3 regions of the Anaerobacillus sp. 1_MG-2023 genome follow, and region 3 is predicted to be linked to each of the others. Evidence: riboswitches for the same ligand, from Rfam matches in the RefSeq annotation. Region 3 holds a riboswitch; each other region holds the start of a gene.
The links. Region 3 has a riboswitch for S-adenosylmethionine ahead of Q4550_RS04190 (YezD family protein). Riboswitches for the same ligand answer to the same signal wherever they lie in the genome.
Positions count from the first base shown of each region.

Region 1: it holds a riboswitch for S-adenosylmethionine, as region 3 does, so the genes downstream of both, Q4550_RS05040 (Na+/H+ antiporter NhaC family protein) here and Q4550_RS04190 (YezD family protein) in region 3, are expected to answer to the same signal.
Region 2: it holds a riboswitch for S-adenosylmethionine, as region 3 does, so the genes downstream of both, metK (methionine adenosyltransferase) here and Q4550_RS04190 (YezD family protein) in region 3, are expected to answer to the same signal.

Region 1 covers NZ_JAUORD010000002.1:241,483-248,464, reverse strand. Annotated here, with positions in the region: gene Q4550_RS24560 (MFS transporter) at 1-1,220, opposite strand, end outside; gene Q4550_RS05050 (SLC13 family permease) at 1,253-2,875, opposite strand; gene Q4550_RS05045 (hypothetical protein) at 3,169-3,846, shown strand; gene Q4550_RS05040 (Na+/H+ antiporter NhaC family protein) at 3,934-5,229, opposite strand; SAM riboswitch class I at 5,300-5,403, opposite strand; gene Q4550_RS05035 (alpha/beta fold hydrolase) at 5,597-6,436, opposite strand; gene Q4550_RS05030 (YolD-like family protein) at 6,596-6,925, opposite strand; gene Q4550_RS05025 (Y-family DNA polymerase) at 6,940-6,982, opposite strand, start outside.
Region 2 covers NZ_JAUORD010000014.1:1,819-8,800, forward strand. Annotated here, with positions in the region: gene Q4550_RS19185 (glycosyltransferase family 4 protein) at 1-45, shown strand, start outside; gene Q4550_RS19190 (hypothetical protein) at 59-244, shown strand; gene Q4550_RS19195 (MSMEG_1061 family FMN-dependent PPOX-type flavoprotein) at 238-861, opposite strand; gene metK (methionine adenosyltransferase) at 1,003-2,199, opposite strand; SAM riboswitch class I at 2,408-2,517, opposite strand; gene pckA (phosphoenolpyruvate carboxykinase (ATP)) at 2,871-4,454, shown strand; gene Q4550_RS19210 (ABC transporter substrate-binding protein) at 4,647-5,642, shown strand; gene Q4550_RS19215 (ABC transporter ATP-binding protein) at 5,654-6,430, shown strand; gene Q4550_RS19220 (ABC transporter permease) at 6,411-6,982, shown strand, end outside.
Region 3 covers NZ_JAUORD010000002.1:82,088-89,069, reverse strand. Annotated here, with positions in the region: gene Q4550_RS04200 (sulfate permease) at 1-739, opposite strand, end outside; gene Q4550_RS04195 (phosphoadenylyl-sulfate reductase) at 745-1,467, opposite strand; gene Q4550_RS04190 (YezD family protein) at 1,579-1,722, opposite strand; SAM riboswitch class I at 1,819-1,924, opposite strand; gene Q4550_RS04185 (NfeD family protein) at 2,040-2,696, opposite strand; gene Q4550_RS04180 (DUF1002 domain-containing protein) at 2,766-3,641, opposite strand; gene Q4550_RS04175 (hypothetical protein) at 3,824-4,159, shown strand; gene ispG (flavodoxin-dependent (E)-4-hydroxy-3-methylbut-2-enyl-diphosphate synthase) at 4,299-5,417, shown strand; gene Q4550_RS04165 (hypothetical protein) at 5,489-5,896, opposite strand; gene Q4550_RS04160 (hypothetical protein) at 6,056-6,634, shown strand; gene Q4550_RS04155 (Fur family transcriptional regulator) at 6,651-6,982, opposite strand, start outside.

The DNA of each region.
Region 1 (6,982 bases), 160 kb from region 3:
CCTCGTAAGTCTTCATAATGATATCTTTTTGAAACCTGTTTTTGTGAAAATAATAATAAAAGCGGCAAAATAAAAATAAGTAAGCTCACTACCCCTATCCATCCCAAACCGTCCCATAGGATACCAACGCCCGAACTACCTGCTGCTACCCCGGCATAGTAACTAATCAAATAAAAACTAGATGCCCCACTCTTATGATGCTCTGCCGTCTTTGCAACAGAAGCTGATGCCATCGAATGAGAAATGAAAAACCCTGCACAAATAACGCAAAGCCCAATCATTACCACAGTTAGTTCTTGATATAGTGTAATGCCAACTCCTAACGTTAATAATAATAGGCCCGTTACCATCGTGCGCCGTAAGCCAATGCGAGATGAAATTCGTCCTGCAATTGGTGGTGAAACTACTCCGAGAATATACGCAAAATAAGCAAGGGAGATCCATTTTAACGAAAGAGAAAATGGATCTTGTTTAAGGAAGAAAGGCAAATATGTCCACACGCCCGTAAAGATCACTTGAATAAGAAAGCCAAGCGTAAATAGCGATAAGAGTCGACGATCTCTTAAATGTACAAACATTCCTTTCATATCCTTTATAACACTGCTATTTCCCCCCTTAAAAAAGCGAGAGGGTGGCAGGAGCCAATAAAAGCAAATGATTGCTATAATAGCAAACCCTGCAAGGATGATAAAACTTACTTGCCAACTATATAAGTCAGTCAAATATCCTGTTGCGACTCGTCCACTAAGCCCCCCCATTGCATTGCTCGCAATAAAAATGCTCGTAGCAAGTCCTACGTTACTTGGAGCTACTTCATCTGCAAGATAAGCCATCGCCGATGCCGGTATACCTGCAAGAAAGAATCCCTCAATACATCGAATAATGAGCAGAAGAAGGAATGAATTCATAAAGGGCATTATTAGTAATGAACTAAGGACAAAAAGGAGCGATATTTTCATCACTACTGTTCGCCCATAGCGGTCTGAAACAAAGCCAAGTATAAGAAGTCCCGGTATCATCGTGATGACGGGCATAGACATAAGTAAGCTTGACGTTGTTGCCGTTAAATGAAATTCACTCGCAAATATTGGAAGCAATGGTTGAAAAGCATAAAGTGCCGAAAAGACTAATAATGCTCCACATCCAAGACTAACCGTCGCCCGCCAGAAACCCGCATCTTTTGATTTATATGGCTGATTGTTATTTAGAACAACTGACACTTGATCATCACCTTCAATTTTCTATCTTACTTTTATTTTAACTGATTGGGAATTTGAGTGAGATCAATTCCCCACACCACTGGCATATAAAAATAAATCGCCAGAGTAATGATGACGACAGATGTTAGATTTAGCCAGAAACCTGCTCTCGCCATATCTGGGATTTTTAAATAGCCTGACCCGAATACAACGGCGTTCGGAGGGGTTGCAACCGGAAGCATAAAAGCACAGCTTGACGCAATTCCTGCCCCAATCATTAGAGCATAAGGATGAACTCCGATCGCGGATGATAGAGACGCCATGATTGGAAACATCATTGTCGCCGTCGCCGTATTTGATGTAATCTCCGTTAAGAAAATAACAAGCGATGTGACAAGTAGTAAAATGACGAACAGATGAATGCCTTCAAGAACCGTTAATTGCTCCCCAATCCAGTTTGCAAGTCCTGACTCCTGAAAGCCAGAAGCTATGGCGAGTCCGGCTCCAAATAATAGAAGGATTCCCCATGGTAATCCTTTTGCTGTATCCCAATCTAAAAGAAAGGCACCTTTTTTCGAAGGGGCAGGTATAAGAAAAAGTAATAGCGCTGCAGTCATCGCGATGACAGTGTCATTTATATTCGGATTAAGCTCACTTAAAACAAAGGAACGGCTAATCCAGGCAACCGCAGTGAAAGAAAAAACCACCATAATGACCTTTTCTTCCATAGACATTTTCCCAAGATCCGCTTTCTCCTTATTAATCACCTCTTTCCCGCCTGGCAGCTCTTTAACATTCATCGGAAATGCCATTTTCACAAGGTAATACCAGCAGCCGAATAAAAGAAGAACAGTTAGAGGTACGCCAAACATCATCCAGCGGGCAAATGAAATCTCGATGCCATATAGCTCATTGACCACGGCTGCAAAGATGGTATTAGGAGGTGTTCCAATCAATGTTGCTAGACCACCAATTGAGGCACTGTACGCGATACCAAGCATAATGGCTTTCCCAAAATTAAATTGCGGCGCACCTTCTTCTTGTTTCATATCAAGCTGCTCGGATACTTGATAAATCACGGCCAGCCCAATTGGCACCATCATCATAGCCGTTGCCGTGTTTGAGATCCACATTGATAAAAAGCCTGTTGCAATCATAAAGCCAAGTACAATTCTCTCTGTACTTGTTCCTATTGCTGATATAATGAAAAGAGCAATCCGTTTATGTAAATGCCATTTCTGCATTGTAAGCGCGATCAAAAAACCACCCATAAAGAGAAAAATGGTGTTATCGCCATACGCTGATGCTGTTAAATCACCTTTAAGTCCGCCCGTTAGTGGAAATAAAATTAATGGTAAAAGAGACGTTGCTGGTATCGGAATGGCTTCTGTAATCCACCACGTTGCAATCCACGCCGTACTTGCTAAGATGGCCAAGCCTGCTTCTGAAAGACCATTTGGATTAAAAAACAACATTATGCTAAGAAAAAGGACCGGTCCGAGGATCAACCCCGTCAGTTTCCTTTTATCATAAGCAGGATCTGGTCCAGATGCATAACCTGGATTTTTTTGAGAACTTTTTGAAGGGATTTCCGGCGTGTGTGAAGAAGCGAATGTTAAGAGATCTTTTGCTCGATCATGTTCTTTCCATAATTGGTTCCAAAGGTGTTGTTCCATAGTCATACCTCCTATCGTTCATTAAACTATAGTGTAGAATTCGCTCGCCACATCTGTCAATAAATTCACAATTTTGGTACTTTATTACTCTCTTTCAAGAAAGGACTTTTGATTCGTTTTTCCATTTCCATACAAGTAATTCATTTCAAACCCCCTTAAATTTCCATTAGGGGCGAAAATTATAAGTTGATGATATGTTTTTATAATTCAAAATAAATAAACTCAATGATTAAATGTAAGAATAGATACACAATCCACAACAAGTTGCTCAAAATCGATCCAGGGGGTATATGATGAGAAAGATACAACAGACTACTATTAATTCGGTTGTGAAATACGGACAAACAAAGCTTCCAAAATCAGCTAATACAGAATGTCCAGAATGTGGAAACGACGCTTCATTTCAACTGAAGTTCGATTACCAAATTAATCAGGCTGTGTTCTCCACGCTTTCTCGCTGCTCTATTTGTAAAGAAGCTGTGCTTTTCATACTCATTAAAACGTCCCATAATGATCGCGGAGAAGAAGTTGAGCTTTTCGTGCATCAAACCTCTTTTACACGAGAGCCGCTCGGCAGACTGACTAGCACAGCTAGATTACCCGATGACCTTGAGCGTGTTTATCGCTCAGCAGTGAATGTACATAACATGAAGGATTGGACTGCAACGGCTGTAATGGCTAATCGTGTTCTTGAGAGCATTACAGGTAGTTTTCTTTCTGAAAATGAGCTAGGACAGCCACTTTCTAAACAGCTAGAAACACTTGCTAAGCAGATTGATTTAGAAGAACCAATTGTAAAACTAGGACACCTACTAGGCAAAGGTAGTAATTTAAATCACCTCCTTTGTCTTGAGAAAGCTACAAGTGAAGAAACGGCCAACTTAATTATCGACTTACTAGATTCACTTATTGAATACTTGTACATTCTTCCTCAACGAATTGTGCATCTTCAAAAACAAATCGAAGGATAATAAAAAAAAGCAGGTAGCCCAATTTGAGCTAGCTGCTTTTTAAATGCTCATATCAAATTTTAATTCAAGATTCTGTTCACTATCACTTTAGCCCTTTTTCGAAAAAGAGGGATAGTTGATGAAAATCGCAATAATTCCTGCAATAGCAATGAGGATTGGATAAATTGAATACGGTAGTAGAGCGAGTGGCGAAATCGACGCAAGACCTGCTACTGCAAGCACCTGTGCCCCATATGGGAGCATGCCCTGTATACTACCTGAGAAAATATCAAGAATACTAGCAGACTTTCGTGGGTCTACCCCATATTCTTCGGAAATGTTTTTCGCAAGTGGCCCCCCCATTATGATCGAAATGGTGTTGTTAGCTGTTGATAAATCAAGCACGCTTGCGAGACCGGCGATACCAAACTCTGCTCCTCTACGAGAAGTTACTTTGCTCAGGATTTTGTCCAATACGTATTGTATTCCTCCGTTATGCTTAATGACTTCAATCATCCCTCCGATGACAAGAGCAATCATGGCAAGGTCTTCCATCCCTTTTATGCCCTCTGTAACCGTGGAGATCAGTCCACTCATTCCAAATGTTCCGTTATATAAACCTACAATCCCAGCAAATAAGGTACCACTTACAAGTACAATAAGAACATTAACACCAGCGATCGCTGCGATCAGTACACCTAAATAAGGAATAATTGTAACGAAATTAAATGCGTGTTCTCCTCCAACCGTTGCTTGCTCTCCCATCGTTAAAGCACCATATATAATGGCTGTTACGATAGCAGCTGGCAAGACTATAAAAAAGTTTACTTTGAATTTATCTTTCATTTGCGTATTTTGTGTGCGTACTGCCGCAATTGTAGTATCTGAAATCATAGAAAGATTGTCACCAAACATTGCCCCACCTATGACTGCTGATAAAGCCAGCGCCGGGGCAACTCCGGTTTGCTCTGCAATTCCAATTCCAATGGGAGCAAGTGCTACAATTGTTCCCATCGATGTACCCATCGAAATAGAAATAAAACAGCCAATAACAAATAAACCTACGATTAAAAGATTAGCTGGTAGAATCGATATACCTAAATTAACAATCGAATCTACTGCTCCAATTTTTTCAGCTGTTCCGGCAAACGCCCCAGCCAGTAAAAAGACTAAAATCATTAATATGATATTCGTATTACCTGCTCCACGACAAAACACTTCCACTTTTTTCATAAAGCTTTCTTTTCGATTCATCGAAAGAGCTACGCCCGCCGCAATTAGAGAAGCGAGAATAACAGGCATACTATAAAAGTCCTTTGTTATGATAGCTGTACCAATAAAAAGCACAATAAATATTCCAAGAGGAAGTAAAGCCAGGCCGTTCCCCTTTATTTCTTTCTCCATTATTCATGTCTCCTTCATCTTTTATTCTGTCTCAATAAAAAAAGCCCACTTCAAGAGAAGAAGGCTTTTGCACTTATCTCTCAAGATTTCTCTTGCTGGAAGCAGCACCTTTCTGATGATCAGAGGTTGCTGAAGCTTCTTTGGGCCAGGTCCCTCCACTTCTCTTAATAAGAAATATACAATTATCAATGAGCGCATGCTTCATTTTACTTTTTCATAACGAGCTTTACTTTATCACGCATTATTCTGATGAGTCAACTTTGATTAACTGCATCAAAATAAACTCCTCATCCTTAAAGGAGTTTACCTGATTAACTAGTCTGGTTCAAGCTTTGTATGACTACCAATTTTTGCATTAGATCAATCTTTATTTTCCCAAAAACCACTCAATATCCTTCATAATCGATGCCGGTTTTTCTTCTGGTAGAAGGTGACCAGTTTTTTCATAGATGATCAGTTTAGCATTTGGGAGATCGTTACTGAGACGCTTCCCAATTTTCAAAGGCACAACTCTGTCGTTCTCTCCCCATATTAGTAGGCTAGGTGTATGAATTTGATTTAGTTCAGCTTCTGACAAATCTCCTTCGCGATCTCGAATCATCCTAACTAATGACCGAAAGATACCCTCATTGAAGAAAGGTTGGATATATCCATCCATCATTTCTTCATCGATAAGGGAAGGATCATAAACACAATTAAGCAAATTTCCTCTGACACCTTTTCGATAAAGCCACCTTTTCAAGTATACCGAGAAAAAAGGTAAATACGATGTATACACTAGACTCTGTTTAGCCTTTTCAAGATATCCTGAACTGCACAGTAAAATATTCTTACTAACGAGATCATCTTTCATAGCCGAGGCTCTCATTGCTACTTGCCCACCCATAGAATGGCCGATCATAACAGTATGATCAATTGAAAGCCTTTCTAAAAGTTCAACCACCACTTCCGCATAATTATGATAAGAGTGGACAAAACGATTAGACTTTTCACTTTTTCCGAACGGGGGAAGATCAATGGCAACAACAGTATATGCCTTTGTTAATAATGGTATCAATCTTCTGAAGCTGAAGCTCGACGATAGAAAACCGTGAAGAAGCGTTAATACTGGCCGATCGACGGCTGTGTCATTTCTATAGTATTCATAGTGAATATCAATTCCTTTGATCTTTTCCGTATTTTGTTTAAGATTTTGAGCTAATAGCATCTTTCATCTCACTCCGGATTTTAAATTCACCTGATCTGATTTACTCTTCGTTTCTAACCAGAAAGGATGGTCTCACTTATTCAGGTTTGACTTTATACTTATTTTACCCCAATCCTGAAATGAAAAACTTTTTTACAACCGAGAGGATATTCCATTTTTTCATTCTAACTCTACGTGCACAAGGTCCAGCAGCTTTATCGTTGTCCTTTTTTCATTATGGTCAATAATACGCAGTTCTTTCGTAAGTGGATCTACATAGTGCACATATCCAAAGAGAGTTTTCGTTTCACCTCCGCTAAAATATTGAAAACAAAGCGAGTTGTGAACGGCCATTGCTTCACATATCGTTTCATTCATTTCCGCCATTTTTTGTTCATCAAGTACCGGCTTTCCACTTCTTTTTTCTTCGGTTTTCCAATCTCTTAGCTCTTTCACATGCTCAGGTAACATCATTGACGTCCATTTTATATTTCCGCGATCACGTATCACGCTTCTTCCCCCTTCTATGCTTTATGACCACCCACAAGTTTACTTCTATGCAGTGCC
Region 2 (6,982 bases), on a different contig from region 3:
TATGAGAAAACAATTGGAATTAAAAAATTAGCTCGATATGCTTAGAAAGGAGAAAAAAATGAATCTTACTGTATTGGGGATTAATGAAATCTGCTTAACTGCACCTTCTATCTTCGCAACACATAGCCACAACTTGTACGCGCTAGACGAAAGACAGAAAATAGCAAATACGTATGATCTCATTTACTGCTCCATTGTTCAACCAAACATACACAAAGGTTTGGGCTTGATTTCTGTTCAATAAAGACGTTTAGTGTAACTTTCTTTCAACGATTCAATCACTTTTTCTTCGCCTATTTTTGCATGATCAGATAGCATTCTGGCAGCTGACGCGAGCCCCTCAGTATTCGGCCATCGTTCAGGTTCAAAAAGAGATGATCGTTTAAAGGCTTTGGCACAATGAATGTAGCATTCCTTTACTTCTACTCCAATACCTAACAAAGGCGTTTTCCCCTTATATTCACACTGCTCTAGCAGCGTTTTATCTTTTACAATCGAGGCCTTTCCATTAATACGCAACGCTTCTTCTCGGCCGGGAATCATCAGCAGCAAACCGATATTTGGGTTTTCTAATAGATTGATCAATGAGTCCATTCGTTTATTTCCCGGTCTTTCCGGTATCAATAAATGATGATCATCCAGAACATGAATAAACCCCGGTGCATCCCCTCTTGGCGAAACATCACCACCCGTACTTGATTGGGTGGCAATCGTAATAAATGGTGTACGGCATATGAACTCTTTACAGTGTTTATCAAGAAAAGAGATGACTTTATTTGCAGCCAATTTACTCGGTATTCCTGCCATGTCTTTTAGTTCATTCACATCGGTCACGGTTTCTCCGAATATACTAGTTTTCACACATTACACTCCTCCATTTTTCCTTCCATTTTATCACCACACCCATCTGTTTTATGATAATTCAATACAATATAATGGATGTCAAAAAGGATGATAGAGCAAAAAAAGAAGCCAAAATATTTTTGGCTTCTTAGAAATTAATTAAATTCCGGCACCCTGTTTAAGGGATTCTGCACGATCTGTTTGTTCCCATGGAAGGTCAATATCAGTACGTCCAAAATGTCCATACGCAGCTGTTTGCTTATAAATGGGACGTCTAAGATCAAGCATCTTTATAATGCCTGCTGGACGAAGATCGAAGTTCTCTCTTACTAGCTCTACAAGACTTTCCTCAGACACTTTTCCTGTGCCAAATGTATCAATAGCAATTGATACTGGCTGAGCAACCCCAATAGCGTAAGCAAGTTGAACTTCACAACGATCTGTTAGACCCGCTGCCACAAGGTTCTTAGCAACATAACGAGCAGCATATGCAGCAGAACGGTCTACTTTCGTAGCATCCTTACCTGAGAAAGCACCGCCACCGTGACGCGCATAACCGCCGTAAGTATCAACAATGATTTTTCTTCCTGTTAAACCTGCGTCACCCTGCGGTCCACCGATAACAAAGCGTCCTGTTGGGTTGATGAAGTATTTTGTTTCTTCATCAATTAATTCAGCAGGAACAACCGGCTTCACAACGTGTTCTTTGATGTTACGTTGGATTTGTTCAAGTGAAATTTCAGGATGATGCTGTGTAGAAACAACAATGGTATCAACGCGTACCGGCTTACCAGCTTCATCGTATTCCACTGTTACTTGTGTTTTACCATCAGGACGAAGATAAGGAAGAATTTCTTCTTTTCTTACTTCGCTCAAACGTCGCGCTAGTTTATGCGCAAGAGAAATCGGAAGCGGCATTAATTCCGCTGTTTCATTACAAGCGTAACCAAACATAAGCCCCTGGTCACCTGCACCAATTGCATCGATTTCGTCATCTGACATCGTACCTTCACGTGCTTCAAGAGCAACATTTACACCTGCAGCAATGTCTGCAGACTGTTCATCAATAGATGAAAGAACAGCACATGTTTCAGCATCAAATCCGTATTTCGCACGTGTATAGCCGATCGTTTGAATCGTCTCACGAACCACTTTCGGAATATCCACATAGTGTGATGTTGTAATTTCACCGGAAACTAGTACAAGACCAGTTGTTACTGTAGTTTCACAGGCAACGCGCGCATTTGGATCATGCGCAAGAATATCATCCAGAATGGCATCGGAAATCTGATCTGAAATTTTATCAGGATGCCCCTCTGTTACTGACTCAGAAGTAAACAAACGACGATTACTCACTCAAGTACCTCCTTAAGGATTGGATCCTATCTAATTATGTTGTAATGGATACGGTACTCATTTCCCTATTACCCTGTGCCGAAACGAGAGAACGAATTCAATTTCTTATCGTCTTACCTTTTTTTATAGCGTCATCAATCTCAACGACATTAAAAAAGCCCTTCCCTACAATCAGAGGGAAAAGGAGCTGATATCTCATGCCTTTCGCCTCTTATCTTCCAAGACTATCGTCTTGCAGGTTAGCACCTTAATCCTGTTGTATAGGAGTTGGTTGCTGAGCTTCATCGGGCCTGTCCCTCCGCCTGCTCGGGATAAGAGTATCCATTCTCGACATATAATAACGCACATGAAAGGATGTGTCAATGAAGAAAAGCGGAAGCGCCCGTTTAGCCTCGACAAGCGCTGGAGCCCTACAAAAAGAACACGGGCTTTATGTTCGAATTCAAGGGCGAAGCGATCGATCCACCACCTTAATCCTTTACCCATAAAATAATCACTTCCTATATAATGGCGACAGGATTTCAACCTAAAGAAATAGTCATTCACCCATTTTTCACTTTTTATGCAAAAAATACATAGATTAGTATAGAATAATTGAATGAATGTGTTATACTATTTTTGAGTTAAACAAGTCAATCAACGAAATCTTTAAAAAAGGATGGGTTTAACGTATGAAAACAGCTTCCTTCTCCTCACCGTTATTGGATGCGATATTAAATAAGAATAATCCACATGTGAATTTATCAGTGTCTGAACTGGTTGAACATTCACTATTTAAAAACGAAGGGCAACTATCAGCTACAGGAGCTCTTCGCGTAGAAACCGGAAAATATACAGGACGTTCTCCTGGGGACAAGTTCATTGTAAAGGAAGATTCCGTAAAGAACAAAGTGAACTGGGAAACAAACCAGCCTATTTCCGAAAAAAGTTTTGAAAACCTTTACACAAAGGTGTTGAACTACCTCGGTGAGAAAAAGGGACTTTATGTGTTTAAAGGATTTGCTGGTGCTGACCAGGCATCAAGACTACCCATTCAGGTTATTAATGAATATGCCTGGCATAACCTTTTCGCCCACCAGCTGTTCATCCGTCCGAATGAATCAGAGTTAAAAGAACATGACGCTGAATTCACTGTCATTTCTGCACCTGGTTTTCAAGCTGATCCAGAAGTGGATGGCACAAATTCAGAAACATTTATTATTATCTCCTTTGAGAAACGAACCGTCTTAATTGGTGGAACAGAATATGCTGGAGAAATTAAAAAGTCTATTTTCACCGTTATGAACTACTTATTACCAGAGCGAAATATTCTTTCAATGCACTGCTCTGCTAACGTAGGTAAAGAGGGGGATGTTGCTCTATTTTTCGGTTTATCTGGAACTGGAAAGACAACGCTCTCAGCAGATGCTCATCGATCTCTTATCGGTGATGATGAACACGGATGGTCTATGAATGGTGTCTTTAATATTGAAGGTGGATGCTACGCTAAATGCATCAACTTATCAAAAGAAAAAGAACCTGAAATCTGGGATGCAATTCGCTTTGGAACGGTTCTTGAGAACGTTATGATGGATAACGGCTCGCGTGAACCTGACTACGATAACACTAGTCTAACTGAAAATACTCGCGCTGCCTATCCGATTGACGCCATACCTAATATTGCAATTCCTAGCGTTGCCGGACATCCCAACACGATTATTTTCTTAACGGCAGATGCATTTGGCGTCCTTCCTCCAATTAGCAAACTGACCAAAGAACAAGCCATGTTTCATTTCCTATCAGGTTACACAAGCAAGTTAGCCGGAACAGAAAGAGGAGTCACTTCACCGGAAGCCACTTTCTCTACATGCTTTGGTGCACCGTTCTTGCCATTACCTGCCCATCGCTATGCAGAAATGCTCGGCGAGAAAATTATGGAGCATGATGTTCAAGTCTTCCTCGTAAATACCGGATGGTCTGGGGGCGGTTATGGTGTCGGAGAGCGCATGAAGCTTTCATATACTAGAGCGATGATCCAGGCGGCTTTAAATGGAGAACTTGATCGTATCGAAACAGTAACAGACCCTATTTTCGGATTGCATATTCCTTCTCATTGTCCAGGTGTTCCAGCAGAAGTATTGCAGCCAAAACAAACATGGGAAGATCAAGAGAAATATGATGAGAAAGCAAAAGATCTCGCTACTAAGTTTGTAAAGAACTTCGAAAAATTCTCAAATGTAGCCGACGAAATCAAACAAGCAGGCCCAAATGTTTAGTCTCATTGCAAAAAGCACCTTAACTGGTGCTTTTTTTTATTTGAAGACTCATTCCCCTTCACTTCGCACATCCCCCTCTTTCTATCTACCTCCATTAATTTACTTATTCAAAACACCAATCGTTTTAAAATACATAGGCTATAGTATCTAAAACATGAGCCTACCTCATGTGACGAATGTGGAGGATAGATAATGAAAAGAAGCTGGTTTATAACGTTTTGTATATACACAAGTGTATTTCTTCTTATTCTTTCGGCGTGTGGTACTAATAGTGGAAACGATCAGGTAAGAGTAGCTGAGGTTACACGCTCGATTTTCTATGCACCACAATACGTGGCACTCTCAGAGGGTATTTTTGAGAAGCATGGCATTGATGTCGAATTAACGACCACTTGGGGCGGAGATAAAACAATGACCACTCTTCTATCTAACGGAGCTGATGTCGCCCTTGTAGGATCAGAGACGTCCATTTATGTTTATGCACAGGGCACTGATGACCCTGTTATAAACTTTGCTCAACTTACACAAACAGACGGTACGTTCCTTGTATCAAGAGAAAAAATCGAGCATTTTGAATGGGAAGATTTGAAGGGAAGTACATTCCTTGGCCAACGTAAAGGTGGTATGCCACAAATGGCTGGTGAATACGTACTGAAACAGAAAGGAATTGATCCACAAAACGATTTGGACCTCATTCAAAATATTGATTTCGCAAACATTTCAAGCGCATTTGCTTCTGGAACTGGCGATTACGTTCAGTTATTCGAGCCAACAGCAAGTGTCTTTGAAGAACAAGGGGTTGGACACATTGTAGCTTCATTTGGAAAAGAATCAGGAAAAATTCCATATACAGGATTTATGGCGAAAGAAAGTTATTTGAGTAAAAATGCTGATGTAGCTGAGCGTTTTACAAAAGCACTTTATGAGGCTCAACTGTGGGTAGATACTCATTCTTCTGCAGAAATTGCAAAGTCAATTGAACCTTTCTTTCAGGATACCGATCTTGAACTCATTACAACTGTAGTCGATCGTTACAAAAGTCAGCATTCATTCGCTACAAACCCATCCCTGGATCAAGAAGAATGGGATAACTTACAAAATATTATGGATGAAGCAGGCGAACTCCCAAAACGCGTTGATCATAGCAAATTAGTAGATAATAGCTATGCCGAAAAAGCGCAAAAATAGGAGGGAAAATAATGTCTTTCCTTCAACTCAACGCTATTTCACATGTGTATTTAATGAAAAGCGCTGCCAAAGAAGCGATTTCCAACCTCTCTTTCGCTATTGAAGAAGGAGAATTCGTTTCCCTTCTTGGGCCTAGTGGATGCGGGAAATCTACTCTGTTGTCGATCATTTCAGGATTAGTAAAACCTACTGAAGGGAGCGTTTCTCTACAAAATAAAATTATAAACTCACCCGGCGAACGAATGGGCTATATGCTTCAACAAGATTACTTGTTTCCCTGGAAAACAATTGAAGAAAATTGTTTTATAGGGTTAAAGCTTCTAAACAAGTTGACAGCGGATAAAAAAGAACAAACATTGGAATTATTGGATAGCATGGGGTTAAGCGATGTCCGCTCGGCCTATCCTGATCAGCTTTCGGGTGGAATGCGTCAACGCGTAGCTCTCGTTCGCACACTTGCAACAGATCCTGATCTACTGTTATTAGATGAGCCTTTCTCTGCACTTGATTATCAAACAAAATTAAAACTCGAAGACCTCGTGTTTAAAACATTAAAGAAGCATCGAAAAACCGCCCTGCTGGTGACTCATGATATTGGAGAAGCGATTGCGATGTCAGACCGCATCATCCTCTTATCGCCTCGTCCCGGGAAAATCGCGAGAACTTTTCAAGTCCCATCTTCCCTTAAAGAATTACTTCCTTTTGAAGCTAGGAATGATTCTGCTTTCCCTGAGAATTTCCAGCTGATATGGAAGGAGCTTGATTCTCTTGAACCATCTCCAACTTAAACATAAGCATCAACATTATCTAAGAGAGTTGAAAAGGGAAAGAAATGAAATATTGGGTTTTCAGGTGTGTATTCTCTTTGCATTTCTCACTTTATGGGAATTAGCAGGACGGTTCACATGGATCGATCCGTTATTATTTAGCTACCCCTCTAAAATTGCTTCACTCTTTATAACAAAAGTAACAGATGGTTCATTACTGTTACACACTGGTGTAACGTTACTTGAAACAATTGCTGGATTTCTTCTTGGAACAGTACTTGGAACCGTGTTCGCGGCAATTCTATGGTGGTCACGCAAAGCTTCTAGAATTTCAGATCCGTATCTTGTTGTATTGAATTCCATGCCTAAAGTAGCTCTTGGTCCGATCATCATAGTTGCGCTAGGTCCAGGTTACATCTCCATTATTACGATGGGCGCTTCTATTTCCGTTATTATTACTACTCTTGTGATCTACCACGCATTTCATACTGTTGAACCTAACTTCATCAAAGTGATTCGCTCATTTGGTGGTAATAAGCGCCAGATCTTCTTTGAAGTTATTCTGCCATCTTC
Region 3 (6,982 bases):
CGCTCGTACCTGATATAGCACAACCTTCACCAAGTGAAAACTTTGTGATGCGATAACCATTCGTTTCAATAACACGTTTACCAAATACTAAAGCACCTAAAGCAACAAAAGCTCCCCCAAGAAATGCCCCGTGAGAAAGGGATAAAACACCCGCTCCAACTAGCGGTCCAATCGCATTTGCGACGTTATTCATTCCTGCTGAAAAAGCTTCTAGAAAACCGGCTACAATTAAAAAAATGGTGAGTGGCTTTTGCCAATTTGAAGTAAGTTTGATTCTTTGTTTTAAAAGACCTAAAAATTTCCCCACACTGAGAGCTGTAGCAAAAGCAATAACTGGTATAACGATCCACAACAACATAATGAACATCACATTCTGAAAGTACAAAGCACGGTAAGCAATACCAACTCCTACCACTGCGCCCACAGTAACTTCACTTGTTGATAATGGAATCCCCATCATATTTGCTAGAAAGAGCGCTGTTGTAGCTGAAATGAAAATAATCAAGATAACCTTTAGACTGAGTACGGAAGTAGGTATAATGCCACTCCCCATTGTTTTAATAACATTACCTCCACCTAATGTGGCACCACCAACAATCCCAATCGCACAAACACTCAGTGCTACACTTCTTCTTTTAATCGCTCCAGCCCCGTAAGCCACTCCCATCGATGCCGCAGCTCCACTAGCGCCAATATTCATAGCAAAAAAGAGAGCCACCGTAATAACTAAGGTTGTCATGACCGTCACCGATTTGGTGCTGAATCAAGATGCAAGCCGCATTCCGTTTTTTCCTGATTTGCCCATCTCCCAGCTCTAGAATCACTACCTTCCAATACGCTTTCAGTGCATACCGCACATCCTATACTTGGGTAGCCTTTATTATGCAGGGGATTGTATGGTAAATCCTTTTCGTACACGTACCTCCAAACATCTTTCCATGTCCAATGAATAAGTGGACAAACCTTAATCGCCTGAAACTTATCATCTCTATTGAAATAATTTGTCTTTTGTCTGAGTGGCGACTGCTCTCTCCTTAACCCTGAGATCCAGGCACTTACATGATCTAATTCTTCATGCAATGGTATGATCTTTCTCAAATTGCAGCACTGTCCCGGGTCTCGCTCCCATAGAGCATCTCCTTTACTTAATGCCTGTTCCTCGACCGACTCCTTTGGTTGCTTTAACTTAATATTTAGAGATGGATATTTGGCTTTTACTTTATTAATTAGCTCATAAGTCTCATCAAAATGGAGACCTGTATCCAGAAAAACAATTTTCGCGTTCTGGTTTATTCGGGAAATCAAATCAATTAGAACGACACCCTCAACACCGAAACTACAAGCATATACAATATCATCTTGGTAAATTTGATACGCCCGCTTCAGAACTTCAAGAGCCCCTTTCGTTTCTGATTCAACGTTGAATTCAGGTTCCTTACCCGACCAATTATCATAGAACCAATTCATTTCTAACCCTCCCAATTCCGATCAAGGAAATATATTTTATAGTTTAAAAAAAGAGGCGATTCTAACCTTTAGGGTTAGAATCGCCTCTAGTTTCTCTAGTCAGCGCCAATATTAAAGTCGTTCTTTTTCTTTTCTTTCAAGTTGAACAACTTTCCCATCTTGAACAACAAGCGTAATTGATCCAAATTTCAACGAACTTAGCATTCGTTCTATGCGTACAGCAACGTCTGAAAAATTCTGGTCTTTCGTTCCCATCATGCAACCTCCCTTTGTCGTAATAATCATGAGGAGAAGCTTATAAATGAAAAAAGCCTTCCCAAATTGGAAAGACAGATCAGGTTACCTTAATTCACCTTATCTTCCAAAATGGACTCCATTTTGCTGGAAGTAGCACCTTGCCAATCAGGCAGGTTGCTGGACGTCAACGGGCCAGTCCCTCGGTCTCTCTTGATAAGTTATTTTCTAAATCTTAACTATTATCTAACAACATGTCAACCCTAGTTTAGAGATCGGGATAAAGGGATTAGAAAAGAATATGAAAAAATCCCCGAATCTATGACTCGGGGACCATTTTAAATTGGATGACGTTTACTTTCTTCTTTTTTCTCTTCTATTAAGATACGCGTACCATCTACAGACGTAATAACTACTGCCGTATCCTTATCGATCCAACTTCCAACAGAAATGGCGCTATACTTTTTCTCATTGACTTGTATTGTTCCACTTGGTCGAAATGGAGTAATTGTCATAGCCGATTCTCCAACTAAACTCTTATACTCAGAGTTCATGGAATTATACCCCATTTCACTGCTTAACCGATCCTTTAACGTCATTTTCGTCCACATAGAGCGTGCGGGGAAAACACGCAAAAACAGGAATGAAGCAGCTGTACCAATTAAAAAACCACTTGAAACGAGAAGTCCATAAAGGAAAGTTGGAGAAGGAATGGCTACGGCTGTAACCATCATTATTAATCCAATCAAACCAAATGTACCATCGTTGAGTAATTTCCCATCAAGAATAACTAAGCCTAAACCAACAGCAAACACAAGTCCCATCCAGAGAATTGATGATAAAGAAGTAAGATGGAAACTAAAATAAAATGTGAGCAATAGTATTCCGATCAATCCAAAAATACCTTTTACACGAACAAGTAACTCAGCAAACAAGAATAGCACGCTAAGTAAGACGATAAGAAAGCCAACTGCTGGCAAAGATAGAATTTCCATCCTCGCTCCCTCCTTTTCCTTCTTCTCTTATACGTTCAAAAGGGAAGAAAGTTTCAGTCACTTGTCACTTTACGATTGAAATACCCCTTTTATTCCATCAATAATCGCAATAAAGAAATCAATAATTTTTTGAATAAATGACTGTGTCTCGTCTTTATTTAAAAAATCGTCTAGATTTTCTCTCGCGTTCTGCAACTGACTTTTCATTTGATCCCAATCAATATCAAGATTTTTCATTCGATTAAACAGTTCAACAAGACCATCCAACTCATCTTGAGTCAATTCAATACCTGAATCGTTAGCAATTTGCTTGATAACTGTTCTTAAGTCATCTTCCGTCTCGGGTGGGTTTGTAGCAATTTCATCCTTAATCTTAGTCATTAGCTCCGTTGCTTTATCTGCGCCAATACTATCGCTCAATTTTGCAGTAGTGACGAGCTCTTCATTTGCTACTTGTTTTTGCTCCTCAGGTATCACTTCATCTGTGCTTAATTCATAAGCTTTGATTAAACCAGTTAATGCGGCCGTACCTGAAACCTCCATTGGTGCTGTCACATAAACATCAGCATCTTTTACTCCAGCTGTTATTAAAGCATTTGCGTACATTTCATCTGTTACCCAATTAATATTTTTTGTGTCAACGCTTAAACCAGCATCTTTTTCACCAATGGTTATGGAAGAAGAAGATAAGGCGCGTGTACCGATTAGCGCTTTACTTATATAATTCCCAAGATATTTATGCTCTTCTTCATTTGATACCGTTACCGTCATTGCATTTTCCGGAGCTTCCATTTCATCAACTAGCTTCTGTTTTTGCTCTTCAGATAGATCTTCACCAAGTGTAACGATAACATCTCCGACGCTCGCATCCGCTTGTGCCACCATAGGAATAATAGACATCATTAACACCATCGACAATAAAAACGGCAATCCTTTTTTAAGCATGTTTTTGGTCTCCTTTTAACGTGAGGCTCTAATGAAGAGTAACTCAGTTAATCTCCCCATCTCTTAGTATTCTACTCGACACTCGATCGAAAGAAAAGATAATTCACTAGGAAATCTGTCATATCATGGAAGGACAAGCATATCGTAGTACAAAGGAAATCATTCTGAAGGAGTTGCGAGAGATGCGAAAACTATTGTTAAGTTCCTTATTTCTGCTTGTCCTTCATACAACTTATTATGATTTAACAACAGGAACCCTTACAAATAACAGAGCTATTTCAGAAGTATCAGAAGCAGTCGAAGTAGTGTCACCTGAAAAAAACTCTCCCTATGTGGTTTATAAAATAAATGCTGGCGATACTGTTCTTTCTTTAGTAGAAAAAGCGAACGGCTCAATACCGGTTCCGATTGAAACGGTCGTTCACGATTTTGAAACATTAAATAAAATTCATCCAACTCTTATACAAATTGGGAAAGAATATAGGATACCTACTTATGACCAAACATCTGCTCAATGATTATTTCTTGTCAATAGCTCTCTAAAGTTGCTACAATGGGATAGTATTACAGATGAGTCTTATTCCCTACAAGGGAGTATATAAAAGCGATCTAAATCATGAGGTAAGCAATCCTACATGTAAAAGGAGCGATTTTCGCATGAATGAAATTACCCACCGTAGTCAAACTAGACCTGTTAAAGTAGGTCCTTTAACAATAGGCGGTAACGATGAAGTTATTATTCAAAGTATGACAACAACCAAAACTCACGATGTGGAAGCAACAGTTGCTGAAATCAATCGTCTTGAAGAAGCTGGTTGTCAGATTGTACGAGTAGCTTGTCCAGATGACAGGGCAGCAGATGCAATCCCTGAAATCAAAAAGAGGATTAATATCCCTCTTGTCGTTGATATTCACTTTAACTATAAGCTAGCACTAAAAGCTATTGAAGGTGGAGCAGACAAGATACGTATTAACCCTGGTAATATTGGACGTCGCGAAAAAGTGGAAGCTGTCGTAAAAGCAGCCAAAGCAAAAGGCATTCCGATTCGCATTGGCGTTAATGCTGGTTCACTTGAGCGAAAAATCCTTGAAAAATACGGCTATCCTACAGCTGAGGGAATGCTAGAAAGTGCCCTTCACCATATTAAAATTCTTGAAGACCTTGATTTCTACGATATCATCGTCTCCATGAAAGCTTCCGATGTTAACCTTGCAACTGAAGCATATGAACTGGCAGCACGTTCTTTTAATTACCCACTGCATCTCGGAATTACAGAGTCAGGGACTCTATTTGCAGGTACAGTTAAAAGCGCAGCCGGTCTTGGTGTTATTCTTTCAAAAGGAATCGGAAATACGGCGCGTATTTCTCTTAGTGCGGATCCGGTTGAAGAAGTAAAAGTAGCTAGAGAGCTTCTTAAATCATTTGGACTTGCAGCGAATGCAGCCACATTAATTTCTTGTCCAACTTGTGGGCGTATCGAAATTGACCTTATTTCAATCGCAAATGAAGTCGAAGAGTACATTTCAACAATCAAAGCACCTATTAAAGTAGCCGTGCTTGGATGTGCAGTGAATGGTCCAGGTGAAGCGCGTGAAGCTGATATCGGTATTGCAGGTGCACGTGGTGAAGGTCTCCTCTTCCGACATGGTGAAATTATCCGTAAAGTTCCTGAGGAAACCATGGTAGAAGAGTTGAAAAAAGAAGTCGACAAAATAGCAGAAGAACATTACAAGAAAATGGCAGAAGAAAAAGAGAAAGCTGAAGCTAACTCTTAATTCTTTTTCTTGATCAAAGAAGAAAAGCCAGGCACTTTTAAAGTGCCTGGCTTTTCTATTAAGGTTTTCAACTAAAAGAACGGTGCGAAGAATAAGCTGATGATCATTGAAGCGGCACCAACACCAATCGCCCATGATCCGAGCGTTGTTAGTCCCTTTCTCCTAGCAACAAATCCTACGACGATTCCCGCTGCTCCAAGAATGACGGGAAGTATGAACAAGGAAATAACCGATAAAGCAAGAGCAGCTACACCCACTCCCACTCCTGTTCGATCCTGTTCCTGTCTTTTAGCTTCAAAGTGTTCATGATACTCCTCAGCAGTTGGACGTTCATTTTCAGGCGACTGTAAATAAGGACGGTCTAATACACCAGGGGCTACTTCAGCTGCAGCTTCCTCAAGATATTCCTCTTCCGATTCGCTGCGAACTTCGCGCTCCTCGATAAAGTCCAGATCGTCATCATGTCTGTCTTCTGTCATATACATCCCTCACTTTACCTTGTTGTGGAGCATGATTAGTATTTGTCAGTGAGTGTAAGAATATGTTCGTTCAATCAGTAAGATAATCCCAATTCCTTCTTATTGCCTTTCTTTTCTATGATATGATGAAAAGAGAGCAAATCAAAAAGGAGTTATATTATGACGATCAAAAGACTCGGACTTGATATTGATGGAACTGTAACAAGTCCTAAAACCTTTCTTCCTTATTTAAATTCTTCATTTAATAAACAATTATCATTACATGATATCACTCAGTACAATCTCGCTAACCTTCTCGGCATTCCTCAAAAAAAGTTTTTTGAGTGGTTAAAAACAAATGAAGAAAAAATTTACGCAAATGCCCTTATCGCGGATCAAGCTCATCCTATCCTAGAAGAATGGAAATTGGATTATGAACTTTTCTACATTAGTGCAAGAGGGGATCATTTACTCAACACAACAAAAGACTGGTTTACATCAAATGGCGTCCCTTATCATCATATCGAACTTATTGGAAAACATGATAAAATTGATTCCATTAAAGAACATAGCGTTGACGTTTTTTTTGAGGATAAATACGATAATGCATGTGCGATTGCAGAGGAATGTGAGATCCCAGTGATCCTTTTTGACACTCCATACAACCAAGGAACAGTGCCTTCTAATGTATCTCGATTGGAAACATGGCCAGAAGCTCAACAGTGGCTTAAGCACCATAATAAAAGCGGAAGAGCATAATTATGCTCTTCCGCTTTTAGGCATACGCCTGACATGCAACACAACGACCGTACACTTCAAATTTATGTCCTGTTACTTCAAACTCAGAGTCTCCTACTGGAATGTTCTCCATTGGACAGGATTCTATTTGGCGTGTTTTACCGCAATCCAGACAAATGAGATGATGATGATGCGTATTGGTTGAACAGCTAAGACGATAGCGCTTTTCACCGTTCCATTCTGTCTCCTCTAATATCGTTAAATCCGCAAACAGAGTTAAATTTCTGTAAATCGTATCAACACTCATCCCGGGATAGCTTTCTTGCATATGGTTCAGCACATCTCTTGCTGAAAGATACCTCTTTTCTT